DNA from 2 places in the Clostridium sp. C1 genome. Region 1 is predicted to be linked to the other one. Evidence: a T-box and tRNA genes for the amino acid it is inferred to sense, from the RefSeq annotation. Region 1 holds a T-box; the other holds one or more tRNA genes.
What was found. The T-box of region 1 lies ahead of ileS (isoleucine--tRNA ligase). A T-box ahead of a tRNA ligase gene usually reads a tRNA of that ligase, here a tRNA-Ile.
Positions count from the first base shown of each region.

Region 2: it has a tRNA-Ile gene. The T-box ahead of ileS (isoleucine--tRNA ligase) is inferred to sense a tRNA for this amino acid. The anticodon was not compared.

Region 1 is NZ_CP073631.1:460,380-463,712, reverse strand. Features, by position in the region: gene ileS (isoleucine--tRNA ligase) at 1-1,617, opposite strand, end outside; T-box leader at 1,654-1,859, opposite strand; gene KEC48_RS02360 (DivIVA domain-containing protein) at 1,831-2,283, opposite strand; gene KEC48_RS02355 (YlmH/Sll1252 family protein) at 2,294-3,043, opposite strand; gene sepF (cell division protein SepF) at 3,089-3,333, opposite strand, start outside.
Region 2 is NZ_CP073631.1:2,831,266-2,834,598, reverse strand. Features, by position in the region: gene KEC48_RS15100 (PTS transporter subunit EIIC) at 1-621, opposite strand, end outside; gene bsh (choloylglycine hydrolase) at 759-1,727, opposite strand; tRNA gene KEC48_RS15090 (tRNA-Ala) at 1,830-1,905, opposite strand; tRNA gene KEC48_RS15085 (tRNA-Ile) at 1,926-2,002, opposite strand; tRNA gene KEC48_RS15080 (tRNA-Ile) at 2,027-2,103, opposite strand; gene KEC48_RS15075 (N-acetylmuramoyl-L-alanine amidase) at 2,178-2,846, opposite strand; gene KEC48_RS15070 (MATE family efflux transporter) at 3,075-3,333, opposite strand, start outside.

The DNA of each region.
Region 1 (3,333 bases):
TTTCATACATCCTGTATGAGAAGATCCTGAATCAAACCACACATCCATGATATCTTTTTCTTTTTTAAAGATACCATTTGGTGAATGTTCATTTGTATATCCTTCTGGTAACAAGAATTTTTCATCTTTTTCAAACCAGATATTAGAACCATATTGTCTAAATAAGTCAGAAATATGTTTGAAAACTTCTTCTTCCATGATTGGTGTTCCATCTTCACAATAAATAATAGGAATAGGAACTCCCCAGCTTCTTTGACGAGAAATACACCAGTCACCACGATCTTTAATCATGTTGTAGATTCTAATATGACCCCATTCATTGAGCCATTCCACATGATCAATTTCATCTAATAATTTTTCTCTAATCTTATCAATTGAACAGAACCATTGGTCAGTTGCTCTAAAGATAATTGGTTTTTTTGTACGCCAGTCATGAGGGTAACTATGTGTAATGAATTCAAGCTTTAATAACACTCCTAATTCATCAAGTTTTAAAGTGACTGTTTTATTCGCATCATCAACATATTGACCAGCTAACCATTCACCACAGTCTTCCATCATGCAACCGTGTTCATCTACGTTACAATAAATATCTAAACCATATTTTTGACCAACAATAAAGTCATCCATACCAAATCCAGGAGCAGTATGAACACATCCTGTACCTGCTTCAGCCGTAACATGATCTCCTAAGATAACTAATGATTCACAATCATATAATGGATGTTGACAAGTAATCATTTCTAATTCTTGTCCCTTAAATGTTTTTAAAATCTGTTTTTCTTTTAATTCAAATTTTTCCCATAAAGAATCAACCAATTCTTCTAAGACAATCAATTTTCCTTTTTCACTTTGAACAAGTGCATACGTATAATCGGCATTTAAACAAATCGCAAGGTTTGCTGGAATTGTCCAAGGTGTTGTTGTCCAAATGACAAAGCTTGTATCTGTATCTAAAATACCTTTGCCATCTTTAACCTGGAATTTCACAAAAATAGTTGGACTTTTGACATCATGATATTCCACTTCTGCTTCAGCTAAAGCAGATTCACTTGATGGTGACCAATAGACTGGTTTTAATCCTTTATAGATTAAACCATCCATCGCCATCTTTGCGAAAACATCAATTTGATTGGCTTCAAATTCTGGTAATAATGTTAAATAGGGATGATCATAATCAGCAAATGTTCCGACACGAATACATTGTTCTTTTTGAATGTCAACTTGTTTTAAAGCATATTCATAACATTTTTTTCTAAATTCAGCTGTACTTAATTCTTTACGATTGACACCTAATTTTTGAATAGCATTTTCAATTGGTAAACCATGAGTATCCCATCCAGGAATATAGGGTGTATACAATCCTAACATGTTTTTATAACGACAAATCACGTCTTTAATAATTTTATTTAACATATGTCCTGTATGCATATTTCCATTGGCATATGGAGGACCATCATGGAAAACAAAGTCATCGTGTCCTTCATTTTGTTTGATGACTTTTTCATACATTTTGTTTTCTTGCCATCTTTGAACATAACCTGGTTCCTTTTTAGGAAGATTTCCACGCATTTCAAAGTCTGTTTTAGGCATCAATAATGTGTCTTTATAATTCATTTTATTCCTTCCTTTCTCAAATAAAAAAACGTCCTGTTAAAGGACGTGATGACGCGGTACCACCTTTATTCATATCATAAAGATATGCTCTCTATATCTTAACGCGATGAACGTCTTATCCTACTTGATTTCAGATAAGCTACTCTCAGGCCGATTCATTATAAGTTCCCCTTATTTGCTTTTCACCAACCGCAAACTCTCTGTAAGCTTTCCTTATAAACTGTCCTTGTCATTGTATTTGTTTTCTTGTTCTTCTTTAATTAAACTGAAAATTTCTGATTTGTCAATAGTTTCTAACATTTCTTTGCTCATTTTTACAACATTTGCTCTAAAATCAATAGCTTCCTGTTTAAACGTATCCATATCCTTAGACAAACCACGCACATATTCCATTGATTCTTTTAAAATCATATTGGCATTTCGTTTGGCTTTTTCAATCAATTCACTAGCCTCTTTTAAAGCTAGTCTGGCAATTTCTTCATTCGTCTTTTCATGAACTGATATCTTTTTCGTAAGTAAAGTGTTTTGTTCTTTTAAATCAGTCATTTCTTCTTCCATAGACTGAATAACTTCTTTTTGTTTTTCAATTTCCTGTTTTAATTCTTGAATACGGTCATTCACCTCAACAATATTATAACCACGAAATTGCTTATCAAATTGTTCCAATCTTTCCACCTCACTTATAAAAGTATCCACTTACAACATGATTTCCCTGTCTAGTTTGTTTATTTTCATCGACAATCTTAACACGACCATGATGTTTAAAAGATACCATATCATTATTATGACACAAATAACTCACTTCTTCAACAATTTTATAATTGACTTTGACATGCCCACTACGAATAGCCTCACTGGCTAATTGACGAGAAACCTTAAACATGGCAGACACCACTTTATCTAAACGCATACTTGATAAAATAAAAGAACGTGATATATAATCATGAACAATTTCAATATCTTCATGACATTCCTGTAAACGCACTTTTGCTTTTTTTATCTGTTTTAATGTTTGAGCAATATAGGGATAAGTTTGTTTTGTACAAGCAAAAAAGCAACGTTGACCATCATCAATATCCCCAATACATTCACGTTTAATACCTAAATTCATCAATGCCCCTAATATATCTTTGTGATGTATTTTTCCAAACTGTTGATGATAAAGAATTTCTACCAGCTGTATTTCAAAATCATCTTTATCAATCATATAGTAATCAGGACAGATAATCATACGCTGATTTTCAGCATTGAGAAAACCACCAAAGCTTTCAATTTTTAATTCTTTACCAATAACACTTTTAACAATTTCTCTTTCATGTGGATTATAGAAAGGTGTTAAAATCATACGTTGATGCTGTAAAGCCTGAAATTGATAATCTAAAATTTTCTTAACAAAAACTTCGTCACCTTTAAAATGTTCTAACATCAATCAAAAAGAAAGTATTAGTAAGCAAAGCTTACTAATACTTGTTTATTCTTCTTTTTCAGACTCATCCATTGTAATATTGCCAGATACGCCAATATTTTTAGGAGTACATAAGAAAATTTTAGGTCCAATTTGTTGAATATCACCTTCAATTGCAAAAATAACACCACTTAAGAAATCAATCACACGTTTTGACTGTTCTTTTTGTAAACGATGTAAATTCACAACTGCTGCTCTTTTTTGTTTTAAATACGTCGCAATTTCCTGTGTTTCTTTATATGCACGTGGTT
Region 2 (3,333 bases), 660 kb from region 1:
ATATGGTGTAAATGTACATGCCCATTTTAAGGCAAAAACAAATGTAAAGATAATCATAGCGACAAATGTTGGTGCTAATGACATACTTACCATAGGTGGAACAGAATCTGGTAATTTTAATTTTAAATTCTTACTCATTAAATAACAGTATAATCTAGGAATCAATAAACCTAAAATCAAAGCTAAGAAAATTCCATCACTACCCATATAGCTTGTTGATAAAGCTGATACAGAAGTTCCTACTTCATTTGTAAACGTCTGAATCGGCATTAAAATAATAAAGGCTGCTGTTGACATGACAGCTCCAATAATACCTTGTTCTCCTTCATTTCTAGTAAAACAATATCCAATTGCTCCTACAACATAAATAGCAAGTAAAGATAATGTTAAAGATACAACCTCTTGCCCTACTGTATATAATCCTGTACTGTTTAAAAAATCAACCCATGGATCAATAGGCAAATTAGATAAGACAGCAATAACTGCTACACCTAAAGTAATTGGCATAGTATACATAAACCCTTCTGTTAAGGCTTTAATATACTTACTCTTAGCGACCATTGTTGCAAATGGTCCGACAATTTTTTCTAAGCCTACTTGCAGCTTATTAAAAAAATTCATGTTTTTTCCTCCTCCTATTATGAAACTCATAGCGCTAAAATCATTTCATTTTCTAGAAAAAAGTATATCTTACTTCTTTATTTTAAAATGTTTCATTTTTAATATTTTTATTATCAATAATAAACAAAAGAAACTGCCTAAGCAGTTTCATAATATTGGATATTTTGTTGTCTATTTAAAATAAATATATATAATTGTGAAGCTTGAAGATCAAGTTTTTTCATTTGTATACCTTGAATTTGATTATTATCATATGTTTTATAATAGTAAGTCAACTGATTCATGCTCATACAACATGAATAAATAGTATAATCATCTTTATCTTGACTGGTCTTCACTGAACCTTTGACCATTGCGACAGCATCTAAGATATGAAAAATCTGGCTGATATTTTCATGTTCACAATCATTCATCTTTGCATTGTCTTTTAACCATAACGCTTTAATAAAGCGTGATGCAGGAGAATAATCACCTGGTAATCCAACTGTTCCTAAACCATTACCATATGGTTTCATATTTTGATGAATCAAATTATCTTGTGGATATGCTGATGTTAAATGCATATAATGATGAACATTCCACTGATGATATGGATAAGGTGGATTATTTGTCAGAATATGTAATGAATCTTCATATATCTGCAAACCTGTTTTTGTTGATTCTAAAATCAGACTTTCGTTTTGATCAGCAATAATCCAATGCAAAGGAGCTAAAGGCATTTGTGGTAGAAATGGTATATTGATAATATGGAGTTGATGTATGATGGATTTGATTTCATGAACACTTTGATATTTACCTAAAAAATAAGGAATTAATTCATAAGGTGTTAGATTTAACTTTTTATCTTCTTGATCAAAATAATGTGCATTATCTGGAAAATATAAGCCAGCCATACATAAACCTTTTTCATTCATTGCTTCAGCATATAATGGATAATCTTCAACAACTGTTGCCATCCCTATCAAAGCATATTGATTTTTAAAATCCGTTCCATTTTTGAATGGAAAATTATAGAATCTTGGTGTAACAACAACTTCTTCTTGAAATCCTGTTTCTAAATCAAGATTTCTTCCAAAATATCCATGACATTGAAAAGCTGTACACATAGTTAATCACCTCTTTACATTATTATAGACTATTTTCCATGAAATAACAAAAAACCTGCATCAAATGCTTTATAAAACATTCAATACAGGTTATATCCTATATGGTGGAGCTTAGCGGGATCGAACCGCTGACCTCCTGCGTGCAAAGCAGGCGCTCTCCCAGCTGAGCTAAAGCCCCATAAAAATATATATTATACATGGTGGGCCTGAATGGACTTGAACCATCGACCTCACCCTTATCAGGGGTGCGCTCTAACCAGCTGAGCTACAGGCCCATGTATATATGTGACAGTAATTAATGGTGGGCCTGAATGGACTTGAACCATCGACCTCACCCTTATCAGGGGTGCGCTCTAACCAGCTGAGCTACAGGCCCATTAACGACTGCCCTAATATATTAGCATAGCCTTCATTTTTCGTCAATACTTTTTTTCGTTTTTATATATATTTTTATAGAGGTGCTGCTAGTGAATGAAAATAGTCTTCTATACCATCACTAATGACGATTGCTAATTTTTGATGATACGCACGACTTTTTAATTGTCCTCGTTCATTAGCATTAGATAAAAAACCACATTCTATTAAAACTCCCAATGATTGAGTTGCACGTAAAATATAAAAACTACTTGATGAAACATTCTTCCTTGTTCCTGTTAATGTTTTCATCTGATCATGAATGCAATTGGCTAATCTTTTTCCATCTTCACTTTTTTTATAATAAAACACTTGAGAACCCCAAGCACTAGATGTGGAAGAATTAAGATGTATACTCAAAAATAGATCTGGTTGATATGCATCTACTTGCAAAGCTCTTAAATACATATCATCTTGTTTAGAATAGTTATAATTTCTTTTTGTCATATCTTGATCATCAGTACGTGTCATATATACTGTAGCCCCTCGTGATTCTAATTCCTCTTTTAAAGCAAAACTGATTTTCAAATTTAAAGTATCCTCATCCACCCCTGCTACACTGGCACCATTATCTAAACCACCATGACCTGGGTCTAATACAATCACTCTTTGATTTAATAATTTTGATGATGATACATGAATCACTGGTTTATATAAACATGTACATAAAGCAAAAAGGATAATAAAAGACATCGTTTTTTTCATATGAATCATCACCCGTTTATTTATATGAAAAAAGAAATTCCTTTATGACTTGAATCAAAAAAGAAAGCATATCTTCAATATGCTCCCCCTATTATTATTTCTTTTGACTCAACAACATACAAGATATAGCCACAAATAAAGCTAATACAATCCAGAAAAATGCTCCATCCATAAAATCTACAATCATTTCCATTTTCCTCCTTGCCATCATTTCAACAAGAGTCCTTATTATTCTAAAGTTCTCACTTTCTTCTTGAGATCTTTTCCAATCGTTAATAACATTGTTAAATAACAGGCTCCCCCACCAATAAAATTACTAATAGCTTCAGCGATAAAAACACCCTGAATACCAATATATATAGGTAATATGAAAGTCAGTGGTACAACAATCATGACTTTTCTAAATATAGAAAAGAAAACAGCCTGTTTTGATTTTCCTAGTCCTACGGCTATAGATTGTCCACTCATTTGAAAAGCCATCATAAAG